Thermotoga maritima MSB8: one gene and its partner. The protein of the gene in region 2 interacts with the protein of the main gene of each other region in a pairwise test. Links are inferred from orthologs where the notes say so. Each region holds a gene or a part of one and is shown on either strand. Other genes may lie near its edges.

Region 1 (16,722 bases), 1.4 Mb from region 2 along the record:
CGAAGTGAACCACAAAAAATGTTACGAGAGAGAAAGCGATACCGAGCAGAAAAGATTCACTGAGAGGCTGTTTGAGCGTCTTTTTTACAAAAAGAGATATCATTGTGAAAATCGCAAGAGATATGAAAAACGGAATAGCGACAGTGGAAGATTTCTTCGGATTTTTTGTGTGGAACACCGAAAGAGAGATCAGTTTGAACATCACAAAGGAAATCAAACCGCCGAGAACAGGTGAAACAACCCAGGAAAGTACTATGAAGAGAAACGTTTTCCAGTTCACGCCATTTATACCCACCGCCACAAGACCGAATCCCATCATTCCTCCGACTATAGAATGGGTGGTGGAAACGGGATAACCCCAGTTGGTCGCTATCAGAATCCAGAATGAAGCTGCGATCAAGGCTGACAGTGCACCATACATGAGTTCTACCGGTTGAACTTTCTCCACTTCCACTATTCCTTTGACGATCGTCTGGGAGACATGGGAGCCGAACATAACTGCTCCAAGAAACTCGAGAAACATCGCTATAAGAGCTGCCTGTCTCACAGTTATAGCCCTTGCCCCAACAGCTGTCGCCATGGAGTTCGCCACATCGTTGGCTCCTATGGAGAAAGCCATGATGAAACCAAGTATGCCAGCTATGATGAGTATTGTCACGTTATTCCCTCCTCACCTAAGGATGGAATTTATCCTCTTTGTGATATCTTTGCCCTGATCGGCAATCTTTGAAATAAGTCTTGCCACTTTGTTCAAGAAAATCAGATCCACGGGATTCATACTGTTTTTGAGGGAATAGAGTTTTTTACCAAGATTCCTCGATATTGTGTCGACTTCCCTCTCCTCCATGGACACGTCAAAGATTTCTCTTTCTTCCTTTTCTTTTTCAAAAGGTGAAAAACCGCTCTCCGCGAGTGTGCGAAGCTGTTCGATTGCCTCGGTGGTTTCTCTGATAGTATCCAGAACGTTTTCAACGAGTTCTGCGAATAACTCTTTGATATTCTCCGGTACATCTTCAACTCTGTTCATGTCGAGCATGATGACGATGTCCCTGACAACGTCAAGAATCTCATCCGCTTTGTGAACTATGTAAAGAAAGTCGTCTTTTTCGAAGTAGGTGTACTTCATTTTGAGATACATCTTCTTCAGCTTTGATTTGATCTCATCTGACTCTCGCTCCAGAGAGATTACACGATTGAGGTGACCTTCCCCGAATTTTCCGGTGAAGTAATCCTCGATGGCATCCTTGAGAAGCACGACGGCCGCTTCGCCTCTTCTGGAAAGATTTATGAGAAGATCGATGGGAGACTCCTCCGGAAGCATTTTTTCTATAAATTTCATACTCTCACCCCTTCTTTCAAAAAAGCGCTCTTTAAGATGATCTCAACGAGTTCCTCGAACTCGATTCCTCCCGCTTTCGCGCTCGCTGGGAGATCACTGGTTTCCGTTAGACCCGGTACCGTGTTGATTTCCAGAAAGTAGAACCTGCCATCGCTGAAAATACCATCCACCCTCCCAAAACCTCTGCAACCAGCTTCTACAAACGCTTTGAGAGCCATTTCCTTGACAAGGCGTTCTTCTGAAGGATTCAAAGGAGCAGGAAGAATGAACTCCGTTTCACCTTTCGTGTACTTCGCAACGTAATCGTAGAAACGACGCTTTGGTCGCAACTCAAGAACGGGAAGAATTTCGAAGCCCTTTTCCGTTTCTAAAATAGACACAGTCATTTCCCTGCCGGGGATGTACTTTTGAACAATCACACTCCCATATCGTGGTAAATCTTCCTTGAGCGCGTGTTGAAACTCTTCATCCGATTCACAAACGAACACTCCTATGCTTGAACCCTCTCTCCTCGGTTTTACCACACAGGGATACCCAAGGGGAGAAGTTTTCATGAATTCCTTGATCTCCACAAAATCAGGTATCTCGACGGTGCCCTTTAAAAACCTGTAAGTCACGAGTTTATCAAAACATATCATGCTTGAAAACGCATCGGACCCGGTGTATCTGATCCCCAAAAAATCCAGAATTGCCTGAAGCGTTCCATCCTCACCGAAAGTTCCATGGAGAACGTTGAAGACCACATCAAAACTTTTCAACTGATCCACTTTCTTGAGAAAATCTTCTCTAACGTCAAAAACGGTGTGTTCATACCCGAGTTTTTCAAGAGCCTTTTTTACCCTTTCTCCGCTTCTCAGAGAGATTTCCCTTTCCCTCGACACTCCTCCCATCAGGAGAGCCACTCTCACTGTCTTTCCTCCCCAGGAATATTTTTCCATCGTCTATGACCGCAATTTCATCGTTTTTCACGCTTCTGGTTTTACCACACTCGCATTTCAAATAGAAGCCGTATTTTCCAAAAGAGAGCCTCATTTCCTTTCCACACGAACATTTCTGGTTCGTCGGAAAATCAACCACAATTCTGTCGTTCCTGTCGAACACACTGGAAAAGGATTCATAAAACTCCCGCAGAACGATTTTGTCTGTTTTCTTACCCTGTTCGACTTCATCGAGGTCCTTTTCCATTTCAGCTGTGAAGGAAACGCTAACAACATCAGAGTACTTTTTCTCCAGATAATCCATGACAACGCTTCCAACGATCGTTGGATAGAGATAGCCCCTGATCTTTTTTATGTAACCCCTGTTCAGCAAAAGCTTTATCGTGGACGCATATGTGCTGGGACGACCTATACCGAGTCTTTCCATTTCTTTTACAAGAGAACCCTCTGTGTACCTTGGTTTCGGTTTGGTTTCCTGTTCCTCTATTTTTACAACCACCGGTTTCACAGATTCTCCCTCTTCGAAAGGAAACTCTCCCGTGTTTCTTTCCGTCTTCCACACCTTTTCGTACCCATCGAAAATCTTCTTCAGCACCGTTCCCTTGAATCTGTACTTCCCATCCTTTGTTCTCAGGACAAAACGAGTTTCCTCGTATTGAGAAGGCTTCATTTGCGATGCGAGAAATCTCTTCCATATCAACTCGTAGAGTTTTTTCTGGTCAGAATTCAGGTATTTTCCCGCTTCTTCAGGTGTCATGAAAACGTTCGTGGGACGAATCGCCTCATGCGCATCCTGTATTTTTGCGTTGCTCTTTCTCCTTTCTCTCTTTGAACCAACGTACTCTTCTCCAAAGACCTCCGTTATCAGATTTCTGGCTTCTTCTTTCGCGTAGTCCGAAACACGCGTTGAATCTGTTCTCATATAGGTTATGAACGCGATATGCCCATCTTTTGTTTCCACGCCTTCATACAACTGCTGGGCAATCATCATGGTTTTGGAAACGGAGAAACCCAGTTTAGAATACGCTTCCTGCTGGAGGGTACTGGTTTTGAAGGGTTCTGGAGGCGCAAACTTTTTCACAGAAACCTTTTTCTCTTCTACAACGAGTTCGTCTATGCTCTGGATTTCTTTCAACGTTTCAGCGTCGAAGAACTTCTTTTCTTTCACATCTATTTCTGCTGTGAGACCATCGAAATTGACGGTGATCCTGTGGTACTTCTTTGGCACAAACCTGAGGATTTCTCTCTCTCTGTCACAAACGAGCTTCAAGGTTGCTGATTGGACTCTACCAGCGCTCAAATTGGATTTGAAGTTTCTCCAGAGAACCGGACTCAGAGAATAACCAACGATCCTGTCTAAAATCCTTCTTGCAAGCTGCGCACGAACTTTCTTCATGTCAATCTCTCGAGGATTCTTAACGGCTTCTCTTATCACACGAGGAGTGATCTCAGAGAACACGATCCTGTTCTTTCTCCCCAGTGTGTTCGTTACCCTGGCTATGTGCCAGGCTATGGCTTCCCCTTCTCTATCCATATCAGAAGCGATGAGCAGTTCGCCTTTTTTTGCAAGATCCTTCAGCTTTTCAACTACCTTCTCTTTCCCTTTTATCACCGCGAATTCCGGTTCGAAATCCTTTTCCAGATCCACACCGAACTTGCTCTTGGGAAGGTCTATGATGTGCCCCATCGAAGCGAATACTTCGTACTCATTCCCAAGAATACTCTTGATCGTCTTCGCCTTGGCAGGAGATTCAACAACGATATATTTCTTCACTTTCTTACTCATCAGTTCCTCCACCTCTTAAAAAGATTCTTCTTCCCAAATTCCTGTCGTACTCCGTCCAACCCTGATTCGATTCGGAACTTTCCATAACCTCGATGAATCGAGCTATCTTGGAATCCAGGTTCTCAACGTGATGAACTATTAAAGCCTCTATCGTCTTTGGAACCACGGGTGAACCCCATTCGAGCTCTCCGTGGTGCGAAAGAATTATGTGCTCTAACTCGAGGATCTTGTGCTCTGGAATAGACAATTTCTTCGCCATTTCTCTAACCATAGCCGCCCCTATTGCTATATGCCCTTTCAACTCCCTTCGGTAGTCACTTCGATCCCGGATTCTGTGATTCTGTATTCTTCCACCTTTCCAACATCATGGAGGAGGGCACCAGTTATGAGAAGATCTCTATCGAGGGAGTAATATTTACTGATCTCTTTGCAAATCTCAGCGACCGTGACGCTGTGCTCTAGAAGTCCTCCTATGTAGGCATGATGTACTCTCATACCCGCCGGTGATCTGAAGAATTTTTCGGAGAACTCTTTATTTTCAAAGAATGCCTTCAGAAGTTTTTTGTAGTGTTGATCCTTTATTTGATCCAGAAGGACAAAGAGCTTTTTCTTCAAAATCTCCAGGTCTTTTTTCGACTGTGCGACGAATTTCGTGTAATCGTACTCGTCGCTCTTCAGAATCTTTATGGCACCGTAATCGTTATCCACGTTTATCTGTATCCTGTTCTCAAAAAATACCACTCTGCCCTTCACTCTGACGACGTTTCCTTCCTTCAGACGCTGATCGTTGAGTTCAGCGTTGTACCAGTCCACAGCCCTGACGGTTCCCGTCCTGTCCTCCAGTGTCATGATCAGGAATTTCTTACTGTCTTTTGTTTCCTGGAGTTTTTTACTCCTAATCTTCAAGATAATTTCTACGTTGTCGTTGATATGACTTTTCAAATCCTGAACAAACAGTTCCTGTTTTAGCAGATCTCTTGGCATCAAATCACCGAGTTTCAAACCAACCACTTCCCTTCTCGTCAATCAATTTCCTCAAAAGTTCAAAGTCCTCTATGGGATGAGAGAAAACACGACGTGTTCCATCACTTAAATAAAAAACAATTGACATCCCGTACCTTTCAACTCTCTCAATCGAAGAAAGGTCAAACGATTCCTTTCCCAGAATCAGTCTGCTTTTTTCTACATCGATCACTATCTCTTTTTTGAAGAGTGAGAACACCCATACACCAAAGATTATATCCAAAATCAGAATGGAATATCGCAAGACTGAATGGAGAGGTTTATAAAAAAGGAAAATTGTGAGGTCAAAGCTCACAACCCATAGCAGAATCATGATGAACTTATACCAGAAAGGGACCCTGAATCTTATTACAGCCATAAATAATGCGGGCCAACAGCCCGCTCACACCTCCGAAACTTGTCCAACGTACTTTTTCACTTTCCCAGACTTCAAACAGGATGTACAGACTCTCATCCTTTTAATCGTTCCATCTGGAAGCACCACTCTTACTTTCTGGAGATTGGGTCTGAACCATCTTCCTGACTTCTTGTCTGAGTGACTAACGGTGTTTCCGGATCTAGGAGCTTTTCCGCACACTTCACATCTCTTTGCCATGATCATGCCCTCCCGTGAGTCTGATTTCTCTCTCCAAGAGTATACCATAACTATCTCGAATACTTCATGTACTCCCTGATCTTTCTTTCCATTTCCCTCTTTTTTATCGCTTCTCTCTTGTCATACTTCTTTTTTCCCTCGAGCAACGGCTATCTCCACTTTTGCAATCCCGCGATCGTTGAAGTATATCTTCAGTGGAACTATCGTTACTCCCTCTTCCTGTACCTTACCCATGAGTCTCTTCAGTTCTCTTTTGTGAAGAAGCAGTTTCCTCGGCCTTTCAGGATCGTGGTTGTAAACTCCACCGTGACTGTAGGGTGGAATGTGTAAATTCAAAAGGTAAAGCTCCCCGTTCTTGAATCTACAGAAGGAATCCTTGAAATTGACTGAGCCGTTCCTCAGGGATTTCACTTCCGTTCCTGTGAGAACGATTCCCGCTTCGTAAGTTTCCAGGATCTCGTAGTCCGTGTAGGCTTTTTTGTTCGTGGCAACAACCTTCACCATCTCACCCCAGCCAGATACCTTCAAAATGGTCTATTCCTTCAGGAGTCACCCTCACAAAATCAACCCGCGCTGGTCCTTTTAATTTGTTCTGAATCATGTAAAATCTCGCTGTCTGTTCCAGGTTCCTCACCTTTTTGAGATCTATTCTTTCAAGAGGATCCACTTTCCCACTTCCGCTTTTGACTTCCACGAAAACTATCTCTCTCCCATCGCGCGCCACTATGTCTATCTCACCGTACTTCGTTCTGTAGTTTCTTTCAAGAATTTTGTAACCTTTTTTCTTCAAAAATTTACATGCGAGTTCTTCCGCTTCCTTCCAGTCCATCATCTGTGGATTCCGGGGACTTTTATGTGACCGTCTTTTTCTTCCGGGAAGTTCTTCTTTATGAGGTCCCGCATTTCAAAGAACCTCGGATCTCCTTTTCTGAGTTTGGCGCTGTCCTCAACGGGTGTGTACATTGGCTCCACACCCTCCACGTCGACTTCGTTGAGGAGCTCCACGTAATCGAGTATCTCCTGAAAATCTTTCATCAGACTTTCTCTCTGGTCTTCGGAGAGTTCTAACCTTGCCAGATTTTCAAGATGAAGCACTAGGTCCTTTGTAACCTTTATCATTCCTTAAAACCCCCTTCAGGTCATCTTTTGAAACTTCAGAAGCTTTTATGTTCTCACTCTTGAGTTCTTCGTAGAGTTCCTCACGAAGAATCTTCACATGTTTGGGTGCCTCTATACCAATTTTAACAGAATTCCCCTCTATCTTCAGGACAGTAATCACTATGTCTTCACCAATCACGATCTTTTCCCCTACTCTTCTAGTGAGAACCAGCACGTTATCACCCCAGCAATCTGTATGCACCGCCGTCGAACCAGATCATTCCCATCAGTTCCATCTCCGATATCACCCTGAGGACCTCCGAAACGCTCCACCCCAATTCTTCAACAAGCTCATCGACTGTTTTTGGCGAACTTCTCAACAGATCGTAGATCTTCTTTTTGTCATCATCGAGCGATGGGGAAGCGATTCTTCTGATTCCAAAATGAGTTTCAAGGTCTTCCTCGTCGGTGAGGGGATAGGCACCTGACTTTATCAGATAGTTCGTACCTTCGCTGGTCTTCCTATCTATATCACCGGGAACGGCGAACACATCACGACCGCTTTCCAGAGCAAACTTCACCGTTATGAGTGCACCGCTTTTGATGGGAGCCTCTGTGACGATGATCGCATCAGAAAGACCCGCTATGATTCGATTTCTCGCTGGAAAATGATGTTTTCGAGCACGAGTTCCCATTGGATACTCACTGACAACACACCCGTTTTTCACAATTTCATGGAAGAGTCGTTCGTTCGATCGCGGATAAACAACATCCACTCCTGTGCCGAGAACCGCCACCGTCTTTCCTCCAGAACTCAGGGCTTCCTTGTGTGCAACGGAATCTATTCCAAACGCCATGCCGGAAACGATCACAAAGTATTCGCTCAGCAGTTTAACAAAGCGCTTTGTGACGTTCACTCCATAACTTGTGGGTCTTCTTGTTCCCACAACTCCCACACACTTTTCTTTCAAGAGCTCAGCATCGCCCCTCACAAAAAGAACAGCTGGCGGATACCTGATCTCCCTCAAGTGCTGGGGGTAGTCATCTTCCCAGAACGAAACGAGCTTCACATTGTGTTTCCTTATCAGTTCCTTTTGCCTTTCTAATTCTTCTTTTCCGCACTTTTCAAGAAACTTCCTCGTCTTTTTTGGATCCGCGTTCTTCAGAAATTTTTCGAGAGGTAACTCCGGTTCCAGTTCCCGAAGATGGAACTCACCACGATGAACGAGCAGAGCCATCTCAAGAGGAGACATTCTTGTACTCCTCGAGAATCTTCTTTATCTTCTCTTCGACACCCTGAGGTCTTCCGGGGAGACACCTGTTCGTTTCCGCCTGACCCTTCACGATCGCCTTCGCGTAGGCTTCACACCCGGCAAAACCGCACGCGCCACAGTTTATTCCAGGAAGAACCTCCGTTATCATCTTCACACGTGGATCTTCTTCCACCTTGAATCTTTGCGCAGAATAGGCAAGAAAAGCCCCGAACCCAAAACCCAGAACAGCGAGCAAGAGCGTCGAGTAGATGACTTCCAACTCCTTCACCTCCTCACAGCTTCACCATTCCCTGGAATCCCATGAAAGCAAGCGAAAGAAGTCCCGCGGTGATGAGGGCTATGGCGGTGCCTTTGAAAGGCTCCGGCAGATCGTAGAGATCCATTTTTTCCCTTATTCCGGCGAATATCACAAGAGCAAGAGCAAATCCAAGACCAGATCCCAGTGCGTGGAAGACCGCCTCAACAAAGTTGAGCTTCATGAGACTGTTCAAAAGCACCATACCGAGGATCGCACAGTTTGTGGTGATGAGAGGCAGGAAAATACCAAGCGCTTCGTAGAGATCCGGGCTGGTTTTCTTCAAAAACAGTTCGACGAACTGGACGAAAGAAGCGATGACGAGTATGAAGACGATCGTTCTCAGAAATTCAAGTCCTGTGGAGATAAGGAGCTTGTCCAGAAACCAGCTGATGGCAGCAGAAACCGTCATAACGAACGTAACGGCTATACCCATTCCTGTTGCCGTTTCCAACCTTTTGGAGACCCCCAGGAAGGGACAAATCCCGAGAAACCTCGCCAGAACGAAGTTGTTCACGAATATGGCAGAAAAGAAGAGCAAAAACACCTTCATTTCGCTTCACCTCTTTTCTTTCTCCTGATGCCGATGTAGGTGAAGAGTGCAGAGAGAAGACCGAGTGTTATGTAGGCTCCCGGTGGAAGAATTTCAAGAAATATCTTCAACTCCCACACTTTGTAACCGAAGATCGTACCGTTACCGAAGAGTTCTCTGACGCTTCCAAGGAGAACAAGCGAACCTGTGAAACCGAGACCCACTCCCAGGCCATCGAGCATGGAATCCAGAACACCATGCTTGGAAGCGAACGATTCCGCCCTTCCCATTATGATACAGTTCACCACTATGAGAGGAATGAAAAGTCCCAGGGTCTTCCACAGATCGTAGGCAAAACCGTGCATGAGGAGATCTATCATGGTAACGAAAGACGCGATAACAACGATGAATATAGGAATTCTGATCTTATCAGGAACGATCTTTCTTATCAGTGAAATAACCACGTTTGACATGGTGAGAACGGCTGTCGTAGCAAGCCCCATCCCCAGACCGTTGATGGCACTCGTGGTGACGGCGAGTGTGGGACACATTCCAAGAACCTGAACATAAGTGGGATTCTCTTTTATGATCCCCTTAGTTAATTCTCTCAAGCGGCTCATTTCGACACCTCCTCGAGGTACCTGTACATGAGATTCAGAGCGGTCACCACGGCCCTTGGTGTGATCGTTGCTCCCGTCATTACATCGCTTACCTTCACAATACCCTGCTTTTTCAACTCCTCAGGAGAACCCTTCGGAAGTCCCGCATCTTTGTCGACCCTCAGGCCGTTCTTCAGTCCTTCGGGTGGAACTGGAAAGAAACGCCTCTGTATACTTTCTTCTCCTATCTTTGCGCCGAGTCCAGGCGTCTCCTGAGAATAATCTATTACTCTCACGGAATTGAGCATGAATCCATCTTCCGTTTTTATAAAACAGGCTACAACGGTCACGTTTCCTCCAAAACCGGGTGCGTATCCCGACAGAACGTATGCGTTTCTGCCATCCTTCGTCACGAATTCATACAAGGGACCAAGGACTACCCCTTCTTTGTACTCTTTCAGAACAACCGTTTCTATGCCTGTTTTTTTGACGATTTCCTCGATTTCTTTTTCATCCACCAGATAATCTCCCGTGAGGGGATCTTTCAGAACGAATTTGATGGCGCTCAACTTAGCTGCGTTATCCGCTTCCTGGATCTTTCCTTTGACTCCCACATACACGAGTCCAAGAAAGAGTCCAGAAATAGCCGTGAAAACCATCAGAATCAATCCAGTCTTCAGGATATCCTTCATTTTTTCACCTCACCGAAGATGCGCGGTCTGGTGTACCTGTCTATCAGGGGAACCAGTGCATTCATGAAAAGGATCGAAAATGAAACGCCTTCAGGATACGCTCCAAAGAGTCTTATAGCCATCGTGAGAACGCCACATCCAATCCCGAAGATCACCTGTCCCTTCGCGGTGATGGGACTCGTCACCATATCGGTGGCCATGAAAAGTGCACCGAGCATGAGACCACCACTGAGGAGGTGAAAGAGAGGATCACCGTACCTTGGATTCATCAAATAAGCTATCGAAGAAAACACAAGAACAGTTCCTATATAGGAGACAGGAATGAATATCTTCACTCTCTTTCTCAAGAGAAGATAGATGAAACCAATTATGAGAAGAAGTGCACTCGTTTCACCTAAGGATCCTCCAACCTTACCTATGAACAGATCCCAATAGGGTGTGAAAACACCGTGTTCCTTGAAAAGTGCAAGAGGAGTTGCTGCCGTTACCACATCCGCTGGAGATTTCCAGAATCCTGCCCCGGGTACAACCCAGGTGGTCATGTAAGTGGGAAAAGAAATGAGCAGAAACGCTCTTCCGACGAGCGCAGGGTTGAAAATGTTCTGGCCGAGTCCTCCGAACACGTGTTTCCCGATCCCCAGAGCGAAAACGAGTCCCAACAAAAAAGCCCAGAAAGGAAGCCTTGTGCTCACGTTCATCGCCAGAAGCAGTCCTGTCACTGCCCCGCTGCCATCCGGGACGAAATCCTTCACTCCTCTCAGGTATCTCATGACGAATATATCGAACAGCTCACCTATCACCGCTCCTGCGATACAGAGAAATAGAGCATACCATCCGAAGAAATAAGCCGCCCCAATAACCGCTGGTGATAGGGCTATGAGCACATCCAGCATGATCTTTCTCACATCATCCTCTTCTCGAAGGTGTGGAGCGTAAGCGCTTATCAGCTTCATCTTCTACCCCTCCTTGTGGCGCGATACACTGTTTTTGCGAGTTTTATGTACCTTACGTGTTCTATCTTCGAAGGACAGGTGTAGGTACACGAGCCGCACTCTATACAGTCCATCAAACCGTTTTCCACAGCTTCGTCGTACTTTCTCTTCGTGGAGAGGAGATAGAGAAGGTAAGGCTGAAGGTTCATCGGACACACCTGAACACATTCACTGCATCTAATACAGGGTTTCTGAGGTCGAGACTTCTTTGGAAGAAACGCGGTTATTCCAGAAGTTCCTTTCATAACAGGGATGTCCAGATTTGTGATGGATATTCCCATCATCGGGCCACCGAGGATGACACGCTCCGTGTTCTCATCTATTCCACCACAGTAGTCGATAACATCCTTCACGGGTGTCCCTATTCTGACGATCAGATTTTTCTGATTTTTCACGGCATCACCGCTGACTGTCATACCTCTTTCCACGAGCGGTTTTCCATCGACGACCGCTTCCTTCACAGCAACACAGGTACCGACGTTCTGGACCACCACTCCAACATCCATTGGAAGACCGCCTCTCGGTACCATCCTTCCGGTTATCGCGTATATGAGCTGCTTTTCTGCACCCTGCGGATATTTGGTCCTGAGGAGAGCAACATCAACGGGATATCCCTTGAAAACCTTTTTCAAATTGTGGTACGCATCCATCTTGTTGCTCTCTACACCGACTACGGCTTTTTGAACCCCCAGAACCTTCATCATTATCAGGATTCCCTGGAGGATGTCCTCGGCTCTTTCTAGCATGAGTCTGTGATCTATCGTGAGAACGGGTTCACACTCCGCCCCGTTGACGATCAAGGTATCCACTTTTTTCTCGGGAGGAGGTGAGAGTTTAACGTGGGTTGGAAACATCGCTCCACCCAGACCAACGATTCCCGCTTTTTTGATGATTTCCAGGATTTCTTCTTTCGACATGCGTTCAAAATCCCCAGTTTCTATGTGAACCCACTCATCGTCAGAGGTTCTTTCTATAACGATCGCTTCGATGGGCTTTCCAAGGATTGGGTGCAGGATCTTCTTTATCTCGAGTACTCTTCCTGTCACAGGAGAATGCAGATAAGCGGAAATGAAACCTTCAGGTTCTCCTATAACCTGACCGGTCTTCACTTCGTCACCGGGAGAAACCACTGGTTTCGCCGGGTTCCCCGCATGATTGGAAAGAAAGACGAAAACCTTCTGAGGTAGAGGTGCCCTTTCAATAGGTTTGTCCTTCGACCATTCTTTCAATTCCGGGGGGTGTACTCCTCCCTTGAAAGTGAGCACAGTTTCACCTCCAGTGAACGTTGTAGATGGGACCTCTTGGGCTTTCATTGTAGTAGGGACGCGTGCAGTGAGGGCATCCGCGGGTTCTTAAAGCCTCTTCTGGAAACTCGCCGTTCCATTCAACGTCAATAATTTTACCATTTGAGTCGAAAATTATGTTCTCCGGCTTTATCAGGTTTTTCTCGAGAAGGTAAGTTACCAGCTGGATTTTTCTGTAACGCTCGAGGGAAGGTCTTTCTCTGTTTTCAAAGGCTGTTCCCTTGATAGGGGTGAAAGCAAACAGAGAAACCACGATATTTCTTTCCCTTGCCCACACTGTAAAATCAACGATGTCTTTATCGCTTTCACCCAGTCCGACTATCACGTGTGTTGTGATCCTTCCAGGAAACATTTCTGATACCTTTTCGAGGATATGAAGGTGTCTCTCGTACTTTCCTCCTCTGATTTTTTCAAAGAGAGTTTTGTTGGGGACATCCACAGCGATACCCACTCTGTCTGCTCCCAGTTCGAAGTACTCCACAACTTCTTCTATGCTGACTGCTCTGACACTCACTGAAACCGGTATACGAAACCTTGGAATGATCAACCTGAGATCCTTTCCGTAGCTAGGATAAGAAACAACCTGGATACAAACCCTCTTGAAACGATCGTTCAATTTGCCAAGCAAATCTTCCGAAACCTCTTTCCAGGTGACCCTGGAGAGAAAATGAGATGGGCTTGTGGAAGAGCGTGACTGCGCGCAGTACAGACAGTTGTAAACACACCTTTCTCCAAGCATGAGATAAGCGGTGTCCATCTCTAAGGACGAGTTTCCATTTACTTTCCGAATCGTTCCGTAAGATGCTCTGAGCATCATTTCTCCACCTCAAACTCGTATTCTCTTTCTTGTTTTCTCAGGCGAACCCTGCTCCCTTCTACACTGATCTCGAAACCGTTCAAAAACTCAGGAATCGACTGTTTTGCTTCCAATCGCATGAGCACACCATCTGCGGTTCTTTCAGCTATTTCTCTTTCCCTGTAAAGTAAAAATATCCTTCTCGCATGAATGGAAACACTGCAAACCGTGAAAAAGATCACTGTGACGATGAGAAGAGCAAAAAGGACTTCCATGACAAGAGAACCTAACTGAAAAGAAGATAAGAAAGTATCAGAAGAATTCCCATGACAAGAAGCGCCAGCACGAGAGCGAGGAGAAAATCCGAACTCGTCGTTTTTTGAACGGGCTGAGGAGAGTTTCTCAGTTTCAACTTTTCTTGCTTCGATTCTTCCCCCTCCTTGAGCATCTCTCCTATTTTTTCCATCCATTCTTCATCGGAAATCTTCACCCTGCTTTCACCGCGTTTTATCTTCAAATTCGGGGATACTATGGCTTTTCCAATTATTCCTTCTTCAAACTCTACCTTCAAAAGATAAAGAGTTCCTTCCCTGGTCTTCACGATTTCTTTTGAAAGGACTTTTCCGGGGAGACTCGCTACGTTTTCCGTCCCGAACTTTTCCTTCAGAAACCTCTTGAACTTCTCCGAAAACTCTTCATTTCCATAGTTCAGGATCACGAAATCTATCCTCTCTTCCACATCTATCTCTCTTATGGTCACGCCGTTCAAGGGATCAAGAACCGGAAACACTTCCGGCAGATTTCTCAAGTCTTCTCTCTGAAACAATTTAAAAACTTCATCAGTCGAGAGTTCTTCGAAGTGCTCTTTCACCACTTCAAGAGAAACGTCTTCATAGTCCAGAGGCACTCCTACCACTTCAACCTCTAGTTTTTCAGACCACTCCCTGAAAAGGTCGGCTATGAAGACCCTGAGCGCCTCGTGATCACCGCTTTCAACGAGCCTGAAAAACTCGCTCCCCACCAACCGGAGGTTCTGTTTTCTGCTTTGAATCAGCCAGAAATCGAAGAATTCATCCGTTATGGCAGAAGCTTCCAGTACTTCTTTCAAAGCCGATTCCTTTTTCGCTTTAAAATCTTCAAGGAAATCTTCAAATCCAAGATTCAAATCTACAGAATATTTCCGGGCGTACCGACCCGGTATCACAAAAAAATCGTACTCGGGGATCTGGTTGAGTTTGCCGAGGAAATACCCCTGAACGATTTCAGATGTGAGCTTCGATGTGACCCTGAACTTCACAAAATAGAGATCCACTCACTACTCCTCCCTGACTATCACATAATCTCCCGATTCTAAAGTTTTCGATTTGAAGTCTTCAGGTCTTACACCAATACCTATAACACAGTTCTTTCCTATCACCATGTCGTCGGGAATCACAGAATTCATCCCAACCACTGTCAGAAGACCCGAGTACACCTTTGGATCCAGTTTGCTTTCAGCGTCTTCACCCACTCCCATCCTGACGTTGCTTCCTATTTTTACATTTTCCGCTATTATCACGTTTTCCAGATAACAGTTCTCTCCTATCTCAGTTCTGGTCATTATGACTGAATTTTTCACCACTGTTCCTCTACCGATCTTCACACCCTGGAAAATAACGGAGTTGAAAACGTTGCCATAAACCTCTGCTCCTTCACTCACGAGGGAGGTGGAAACCTTCGAACCAGGAGCTACGTAAGCGGGCGGCATCTCTTCGGTGTGGGTGAAAAACCTCCAGTTTGGATCGTAGAGATTGAAAGGCGGCACTGGAAGAACAAGCTCCAGATTGGCTTCCCAGTAAGATCTGAGCGTACCAACGTCTCTCCAGTACCCGTCGAATCTGAACGCGTAGAGAGAACCGAGATTTTCCCTCAAAATTCTTGGAATCACGTCTTTTCCAAAATCGTGGGAACTGTTTGGATCGTTCTCGTCTTCGATGAGAACTTTCTTCAGGAATTCATAGTTGAAGACATAGATTCCCAGAGATGCCAGGTTCGACCGGGGTTTTGCCGGTTTTTCTTCAAAATCGACGATCCTCCCATCCACGTCCGTTATCATGATACCGAATCTGCTCGCTTCTTCGATGGGCACTTCCATGCAGGCTATCGTTCCATCCGCCTCTTTGAGCAGATGGTAATCTATGAGATCGTTGTAATTCATGGCGTACACGTGATCTCCTGAGAGGATGAGGACGAGTTCCGCATCGTTTTCTTCGAGAAATTCGAGATTCTGATAGACGGCGTTGGCAGTCCCTTTGTACCAGTCAGACTCGTGCCTCCCGACGTAAGGTGGAAGAATTTCAACCCCTCCGTCCTTTCTGTCCAGATCCCAGGGTCTTCCAATACCTATGTGTTTCGAGAGAACATGGGGTCTGTACTGGGTCAAAACTCCTACCCTATAGATTCCAGAATTCACACAATTGCTCAGAGTAAAATCTATGAGACGGTATTTCCCTCCAAAAGGAACCGCAGGTTTCGCTATTCTCTCCGTGAGAACTCCGAGCCGCGTCCCCTGACCACCCGCCAGTATCATCGCAACGGTATTTCCCATAAGATTTCACCTCACAAAACTGCTCTTTTTTCGAAAACAGGTAACTCTGTGTCTCCTTCGATGACACGACCTTCTCTCACGATACAGTTCTTGTCCAGGATCACGTTTCTCAGAACTGCTCCTTCCTCCACGACGGTGTTCTCCATAATGATGGAATTTTCTACTACTGCCCCGACTTTTATCCGCACGTTTCTGAAAATGACAGAATTTCTCACCGTACCAGAAACTATGCTCCCATCTGCAATCAAAGAATTCTCAACAACAGCCGTGGTCGTGAATTTTGGAGGAGGAAGATCCTTCAGCTTCGTATAAACCTTACCGTTTCTGTAGAAGAGCTCATCGCGCACTTCCTTTTTCAATATATCCATGTTTATCCTGTAGTACTCTTTTATTCCCTTCTTTACGTTTCTCCAGTAACCATCGAACCTGTAAGCGTAGACCTTCAACCTGTCGAGGTTGGGAATCACTATGTCGAGAAGAAGATCGTACTTCCCCTGGGGAACCGTTGCATAAAGAAGCTCCTTGAGCAGCTCTTTGTTCATGAAGTAAACCCCAAGAAACGCGATGTTCCCTTTTGGATGTGCCGGTTTTTCTTCTATCTCCACCACTCTCATGTCATCGTCGAGCTGAACTATTCCATATTCACTCAAGTTGTACGTTTCATCGAGTTCTTTAACTACGAGAGTTATGTCCGCTCCCTTTTTTAGATGGTAGTTGAAAAGATCCCTGTAGATCATCTTGTAGATGTGATCTCCCGAACCTATCAAAACGTGATCTTCCTCGCCCCTTCTTAGAATGGTCATATTCTGGAAGATGGCATCCGCCGTTCCCCTGTACCAAACTTCTCTGTTCGGCCCAACGTAGGGCTGGAG
Region 2 (7,571 bases):
TCATTTTACATCACCAAACCTTTCAGCTATTTTGATAATTCTTTTCAGTTTCGAGTATATTTGAGATTTTGTGAGATTTAACTTTTTCCCCAGCTCTCTGAGTGAGAGTTCTTTGTTTCTCAATCGAACCAGAGCGACTCTTCTCAAATCCTCGGGTAAGTTTTCGAGTCCCATGTTCTCTTTTATAAGCTCTATCGCACGTATCTGACGAGCCGTACTGTTTGCTGTTCTGATGGCGTTCGCCTCTATAAAGTTGACCGTTCTGTTCACATCACCGATCACTTTTCTTTCAGTGACGATTCGATCTATCTCTTCCAGCTTTCTCTGAACCCCTATGGCTTCAAGGAACACAAGAATGTCCTTTATAGACTTTATATAAAGTTTTCTTGTATTCCTGAGTTCTATGATGCCTGCGTTTATGTTGAAGAAATCTTTCAAGCTTTTTCTGGTGAGAGCGAGCGTTTCTTCCTCAAACAGATTGATTTCCAGATGATAATGATACCTTGGATTCGTCATGGATCCTCCGCTGAGAAACAGTCCTCTCAAAAATGAAACAAAGAGGGCTACGTCGAAGAACGGCTCTATCACCATGAAACTTTCTGAATACTCTGCGGTGATTTTTATGTACCTCTTCTTTATGTTGTGTGATTTCTCTACAATTATCTCCGAAACGGGTTTTGAGAGATACTTCATTAAATTCAAAAGCCGCCTCGAGGCGGCAAAAGAGTGCAAAGAAAAAACGATATGCCTGCTCTTAACATCCAGATCGCCCCGCGCTTTTATGAAACCTAAAAGTTCCGATATAACCTCTTCACGACTACCAAAAGGGACGTTCACGAGTTCTTCTTTTATCTCTTCAGAGAAAGTTCGCCTCAAGAGGCTCACCACCTCGAAATTCTCTCAATCACATCCGCCAGTTTCACAGAGTCGTGTCTTATCTTTCTTTGACCATCTGAGGGGTCAACTATCTCTACAAGAAAAGGCTCTGCCAGAATGGTGTTCTGTATGTTTTCAGCGTCGATCTCCACGAAATCACTGCCCTCTTTTCTATACCTTTCGAGCACCTCTTCAGAAGGTTTGCGGGTGTTCACCAGCACAAAATCGACGCTTTGCTCCAGGTACCTTTCGAGTTCTTTAACGTGGTCCGAGACCCTGTATCCTGTTGTTTCACCTGGCTGGGTCATGAGGTTACACACGTATATTTTCTTCGCCTTCGATTTTTTAATCGCATCCTTCACACCGTTTACGAGAACGTTTGTGATGATACTCGTGTAGAGACTCCCTGGGCCAAAGATGATGATATCGGCCCTTTCAATCGCCTCGAGGACTTCAGGAAGTGCATCGATCGGTCTATCCAGCCTGACTTCGACTATCTTTCCACCTTTTCTGACGATGTTCGTTTCACCGATCACCTCTTCTCCATCTTCGAACCTTGCCACAAGTCTTGCGTGATCTTCGCTTACGGGTAAGACTCTCCCTTTTATAGCGAGCACCCTCTCCAAGATCCTTATGGCCTCCGAAAAACTTCCTTCGATCTTGGTAAGAGCCGCTATTATCAGGTTTCCCAGACTGTGTCCCTTAAAAGACCCCTCACTGAAACGATAGCTCATCAGCTTCGCAAGAAGATCTTCATCTTTTGCCAGAGCCACGATGTTGTTTCTCACATCACCGGGAGGAGGTACGTTCAGCTCTTTTCTTAACTTTCCGGAGCTTCCCCCTTCGTCAGTGACTGAGACAACAGCGGTTATTTCAAAAGAATCGATGTTTTTCAAGCCTTTCAAAAGAGTGGAAAGTCCCGTCCCTCCACCTACAGCGACCACCTTCACCGCTCACACCTTCTCTATGTCCCTGTGTTTCTCAATGACCGTAAAACCTTCTTTTTCCAGCATTTCTTTCAGCCTGTGTGCGATATACACAGATCTATGCTTGCCGCCGGTACATCCTATTCCCACAGTGATTATCCTTCTTCCAGTTCTCTGGTACTCTTCTATCGCCACTTTGAGTACTTCATAGATCTTCTTCGATGAACTCTTCCACCACTGGATAATTTTTAAAGTACGCTTCTACCTCGCTATCCAAACCCGTCTTTGAAGAAAGTTCCGGTACGTAGTGTGGGTTCGGGAGAAAACGAGCATCAAAAACGAAATCCGCGTCCATTGGGATTCCGTGTTTGAATCCGAAACTCATTATTCTGACAGAGGTTCCACCGGCCTGGTTCACGAGAAAATGCGTCAGAGTTTCACGCAGTTGATGTGTGTTCATGCTGGTTGTATCTATCACAACGTCCGCGATTTCCCTTATACGAGACAGGATTTTCCTCTCCTTCTCTATGGCATCTTCCAGCCCTATTCCGTCCTTCTGAAGAGGATGCCTTCTTCTCGTTAGAGCGTATCTCCTCAGAAGTTCCTCCGTGGACGCCTCCAGAAAAATTACCAGAGCATTCGTCTTTTCTTTTATTCTCTCAACCGTCGATATGGGATCTCCAAGGTGTTCGCTTCGCACATCAATGGCCATCGCCATCTTTTCAAGATCGGAACTCATGAAGAGCTTCAAAAGTTCCTCCAGTATGTTACCGGGAACGTTATCAACACAAAAATACCCCAGATCCTCCAGAAAACCCATCGCGGTGGTTTTTCCCGCCCCCGAAAGCCCGGACACAACGACTATTCTCTTCAAGGTTCCTGATCACCTTCCCTGAGTGCCTGAGAAAGTTTTTTCTTCAGATTTCTAATTCTCTCACTCATTTTCACGTTTTCGAGCACGGTGTTGGCCAACATGACGAACAGGATGTTATCTATCCCCACTTCGTCGATGAATTCTTCGTACCGCTTGAAGTCTTTTTCTATTTTTTCTATGGTTTGATTGACTATCTCCAGATCCTCATCCGTAACGAGGTTGTACACTTTCTTTCCAAGTCTAACGCTTATTTTCTTCTTCATCCTGTATCATCCCCTGATCGGTTGTGAGGGAGAGAAAACGCTGAATTTTCTCCACGAGTGTGTTCAGAGACCTTTTATGTTGCTCGATGGTCTTTTCCAGCTGCTCCTTCTCCTTTTCTAAGTGAAGTATCCTTTCATTCAACTGTTTCACCTTCGACCACAGTTCCTTATTTTCCTCTTTCAACTTTTTGTAATCCTCTATCATTGAATCGAGAATCCTTTCGAGATCCTCCAGTTCTTTCATTCATTTTCCCTCCTTCGTGATTATATTAACACATCACGAATCGTTTTTATAACCAGGTTTTCAGGTACTTCAAGACCACGAAGCAGGATTTTTGCACCCCTCTCTGTGTAGTCCATCTCAACGAGCTCCAGCCCCATCATCTCCACAACTCTGAACACATTGTTCAGTTCCTGATAATCTACTTCCACTTCGAACTCTTTCATGAGCCTCAGCTTTCTCAATTCTGCTCCCTTGACCGCCATCTCAGCGGCCGAAGAGTAAGCTTCTATGAGTCCACGAACACCCAGTTTCACTCCACCAAAATATCTTGTGACAACGATCGCCGTGTTCATAAGATCGTATTTTTTTAGAGCCCCGAGGATTGGTCTGCCCGCCGTTCCACTCGGCTCACCGTCGTCCGAACTGTGTTCAAGAATACCGTTTGGAGAGAAGATCCTGTAAGCCCAGCAGTTGTGAGTTGCATCTCTCTTCGAAACTTCTTTCAGCTTCTCACGAAAGTCTTTTTCATCCTTTACTGGAAAGATCGTGGCATAGAACTCCGATCTTTTAACGTTGATTCTTTCTGTATGGGGTTTCACCACCGTCTTCCATTCCACCAGATTTCAACCTCCGTTTCCAGCTCCACACCGTATTTCTCCTTCACCTTTTTTCTCACAAAATCAATGAGTTTCATCACGTCATCAAAAGTAGCACTTCCTGCGTTCACAATGAATCCCGCATGTTTTTCCGATATCTGAGCCCCTCCAATTCTGTAACCTTTCAGACCCAGGGATTCTATGGCCTTTCCCACGTAGAAATCCTCTCTTGGCCTTTTGAAAACACTACCCGCACTCGGAAGGTCAAGGGGTTGTTTTTCCAGACGCCTCCTCATGTAATCGTCCATCTTCGCTTTTATGGTTTCCTTCTTTTCTTTTTTGAAACTCATCATCACACGTGTTATGATCAATTTCTCCCTTTTAAACGTACTGTCTCTGTAGCCGAAAAAAATCTCGTTCCTCGAAAGCCAGGTCTTTTCTCCATCTCTTAGAACCTCGACCGCTTCGACGAACTCTCCAATCTCTCCTCCGTACGCTCCCGCGTTCATATAGATGGCTCCCCCCACGCTCCCCGGTATCCCGTATGCGAACTCCAGTCCCCCGAGTTCCGCTTCCATCAAAAATAGACAGAGTCTCTTCAGGGGAGTTCCACTTTCTACCAGTACTTTTTCTCCCTTTATTTCAATTTGATTCAACCTTTCTGTTTTCAACACTGCGATATCCAGATCTTCATCTTGAACCAGAAGGTTCGTGCCAAGTCCCATTATTTGAAACGGAAGATCCTTCAGAACAGTGATGGCTCGTTCCAGAGAAAAAACATCGTTTGGAAGAACAAGATATTTCACTCTTCCACCGATTTTTATGCTGGTGTGACAGGAAAGTTTTTCGAACATTCGCACGTCACAGCCTGCTTTGTGAAGAGATCCAAAAATTTTGTCCAAAGATATCCCTCCTTAAACTCTATAGTATAATTTCAAACTGGGAGGTGTTGACTTGAAGAATCTACTCGATCTTTCTTACGAAGAACTGGTAACCGAGATCACTAACCTGGGTCTCGAGCGCTACAGGGCAGATCAGATTCTGGACTGGGTGTTCGATAAAAAGGTGAACAACTTCGACGAGATGACAAACCTTTCGAAAAAGCACCGTGCTCTTTTGAAAGAGCACTTCTCCATTTCTTTCTTGAAACTCCTCGACAAGAAGGTTTCCAGAATAGATGGTACCACCAAATTCCTCTGGGAACTCGAGGATGGAAACACAATAGAATCTGTGATGCTTTTCCATCCGGACAGAATAACGGCCTGCATTTCAACCCAGGTTGGATGTCCTGTGAAATGCATCTTCTGTGCCACAGGAATGAGCGGATTTGTCAGAAATCTGACCACAGGAGAAATCGTAGCACAGATCCTTTCCATGGAAAAAGAAGAGAAGAAAAAAATAGGAAACGTTGTGTACATGGGAATGGGAGAACCTCTTCTGAACTATGAAAACACAATAAAAAGTATAAGAATACTGAACCACAAAAAGATGGGAAACATAGGTATCAGGAGGATCACAATCTCAACAGTTGGAATCCCGGACAGAATAATTCAACTGGCTGAAGAAGGGCTCGATGTGAAGCTCGCTCTTTCACTCCACGCTCCAACGAACTTCAAGAGAGATCAGCTCGTTCCTTTGAACAAAAAGTACTCCATCGAAGAGATCCTGAATGCGGTGAAGATCTATCAGAGGAAGACAGGAAATCGTGTAACGATAGAGTACGTGCTCATAAGGGGTATAAACGATGAAATAAGCGACGCAAAGAAACTGGCCGAAATTTTGAGAAACATGAAGGTCTTCGTGAATCTGATCCCTGTTAATCCAACGGTGGAAGGCTTGAGAAGACCGTCGAGGGAACGGCTTTTGACCTTCAAGAGGATACTACTGGAAAACGGAATCGAAGCAGAAATCAGACGAGAAAAGGGTACCGACATCGAAGCGGCCTGTGGTCAGCTGAGGCTGAAGAGAATAAAATCAAGATCATGAGGGTGTTTCTCGGAATAATAATCGGCATCGTGGTTGGTGGCCTTTTCTTTTTGTTCACAATGAAGTTTTATCAGAGTCAGTACAGCACGGTACCGGACGTTGTCGGGCTTTCTGGAACAGAAGCGTGTGAAAGACTGAAAACGTCTGGTTTGTTTTGTGACAAGTCTTCTTCCGAAACGGTGGTGGACACTTATCCACGAGCCGGTTCAAGGGTGAAAAAGGGAAGAACGGTGAATCTCTACTACGAAAACCCCCAGAAAAAAATTGTGCCTCGTCTTTCACAGCTGAATTTCCCAGTCGCAGAAGAGATCCTGAAAAGGCTCGGGTGGAATTACGAAACCGTTTATTTTCCTTTTGGCACTGAAAAAGACAGGGTTCTCGCAACCTATCCGAAAGAGGGGCAGATCTACAATGGGAAATTAATTCTTCTTATTGATACAGGAGAAAAAGAAAGCTATTTTCTGGTAGAAAATTTTGTGGGCAAAAAAGTGGACGAACTGAAGGACGATCCCCGTGTTTTGCTACTTGGAACAGGTGATACGGTGGTGGCACAGTATCCCCCGGAAGGTTCTATAGCAACGAAAGTTATCCTCATCCTTGGGGAGGAATGAACTTGAGAAGAAGAGGAATAGTGGTGAGTTTTCACTCGAACATGGTCACGGTCGAAGACGAGGAAACTGGTGAAAGAATCCTCTGCAAACTGAGGGGGAAATTTCGCCTGCAGAATCTCAAGATATACGTTGGAGACAGGGTGGAGTACACACCGGATGAAACAGGATCCGGAGTCATAGAGAACGTGCTACACAGGAAAAATCTACTCACCAAACCTCACGTCGCCAATGTGGATCAAGTGATTCTCGTGGTAACGGTGAAAATGCCGGAAACTTCGACCTACATAATCGATAAATTTCTTGTTCTCGCTGAAAAGAACGAACTGGAAACGGTGATGGTCATCAACAAGATGGACCTCTACGATGAAGACGATCTGAGGAAGGTAAGAGAGCTGGAAGAGATCTATTCTGGACTCTATCCAATCGTGAAAACCAGTGCGAAAACCGGAATGGGAATCGAAGAGCTCAAGGAATATCTGAAGGGAAAGATCAGCACGATGGCCGGACTCTCCGGAGTTGGAAAAAGTAGCTTGCTCAACGCCATAAATCCCGGTTTGAAATTACGGGTGAGCGAAGTTTCAGAGAAACTCCAAAGGGGAAGGCATACTACAACAACTGCCCAGCTCTTGAAATTCGATTTCGGAGGTTACGTAGTCGATACTCCGGGTTTCGCAAATCTGGAGATCAACGACATAGAACCCGAGGAACTGAAACACTACTTCAAGGAATTTGGAGACAAACAGTGTTTCTTCTCGGACTGCAACCACGTGGATGAACCGGAGTGTGGAGTGAAAGAAGCCGTGGAGAACGGAGAAATCGCAGAAAGTCGATACGAAAACTACGTGAAGATGTTTTACGAGCTTCTGGGAAGGAGGAAAAAGTAATGGTGAAAATAGCAGCTTCAATTCTCGCGTGTGACCTTGCAAGACTGGCCGATGAAGTGAAAAGGGTGGAAGAGCACGTGGATATGATCCATTTCGATGTCATGGATGGTCATTTTGTTCCAAACATTTCCTTTGGACTTCCCGTTCTGAAAGCCCTCAGGAAAGAAACAAAACTTCCCATAAGTGTACACCTGATGATCACCAATCCCGAAGATTACATCGACCGCTTCATAGAAGAAGGAGCAGATATGGTCGCCATCCATTACGAATCGACCTTTCATCTCCACAGACTGGTCCATCGTGTTAAAGACCTTGGAGCACGGGCCTTTGTG

What was found.
Region 1: the proteins of TM_RS08715 (region 2) and topA interact in binary tests that used the Escherichia coli proteins (3 or more experiments, as listed by UniProt). The link is inferred for Thermotoga maritima MSB8 from one-to-one orthologs.

What each region holds. Positions count from the first base shown.
Region 1 is NC_000853.1:254,272-270,993, reverse strand. The notes cover bases 1,613-4,612. They hold topA (type I DNA topoisomerase), read right to left. Parts: upstream 4,064-4,612; coding sequence 2,162-4,063; downstream 1,613-2,161. Other genes in these bases: TM_RS01335 (D-alanine--D-alanine ligase), read right to left, coding at 1,613-2,247. In the rest of the region: TM_RS01345 (inorganic phosphate transporter), read right to left, coding at 1-658; TM_RS01340 (DUF47 domain-containing protein), read right to left, coding at 671-1,339; more of TM_RS01335, read right to left, coding at 1,336-1,612; rpmB (50S ribosomal protein L28), read right to left, coding at 5,469-5,681; TM_RS01305 (YraN family protein), read right to left, coding at 6,187-6,513; Asp-tRNA(Asn)/Glu-tRNA(Gln) amidotransferase subunit GatC, read right to left, coding at 6,510-6,800; carbon storage regulator CsrA, read right to left, coding at 6,763-7,014; DNA-processing protein DprA, read right to left, coding at 7,019-8,032; TM_RS01285 (RnfABCDGE type electron transport complex subunit B), read right to left, coding at 8,019-8,312; electron transport complex subunit RsxA, read right to left, coding at 8,326-8,901; electron transport complex subunit RsxE, read right to left, coding at 8,898-9,500; TM_RS01270 (RnfABCDGE type electron transport complex subunit G), read right to left, coding at 9,497-10,171; TM_RS01265 (RnfABCDGE type electron transport complex subunit D), read right to left, coding at 10,168-11,124; electron transport complex subunit RsxC, read right to left, coding at 11,121-12,428; TM_RS01255 (radical SAM protein), read right to left, coding at 12,433-13,284; TM_RS01250 (hypothetical protein), read right to left, coding at 13,281-13,538; and 3 more genes. UniProt on the Escherichia coli protein: Releases the supercoiling and torsional tension of DNA, which is introduced during the DNA replication and transcription, by transiently cleaving and rejoining one strand of the DNA duplex.
Region 2 is NC_000853.1:1,687,497-1,695,067, forward strand. What follows is about bases 1,992-4,983. They hold TM_RS08715 (IMPACT family protein), read right to left. Parts: upstream 3,780-4,983; coding sequence 3,204-3,779; downstream 1,992-3,203. Other genes in these bases: TM_RS08705 (hypothetical protein), read right to left, coding at 2,673-2,939; TM_RS08710 (DivIVA domain-containing protein), read right to left, coding at 2,917-3,183; murB (UDP-N-acetylmuramate dehydrogenase), read right to left, coding at 3,758-4,660; rlmN (23S rRNA (adenine(2503)-C(2))-methyltransferase RlmN), read left to right, coding at 4,713-4,983. Outside these bases: transcriptional regulator NrdR, read right to left, coding at 1-4; DNA-binding protein WhiA, read right to left, coding at 1-885; TM_RS08695 (YvcK family protein), read right to left, coding at 882-1,826; more of rlmN, read left to right, coding at 4,984-5,744; TM_RS08730 (PASTA domain-containing protein), read left to right, coding at 5,741-6,355; rsgA (ribosome small subunit-dependent GTPase A), read left to right, coding at 6,352-7,239; rpe (ribulose-phosphate 3-epimerase), read left to right, coding at 7,239-7,571.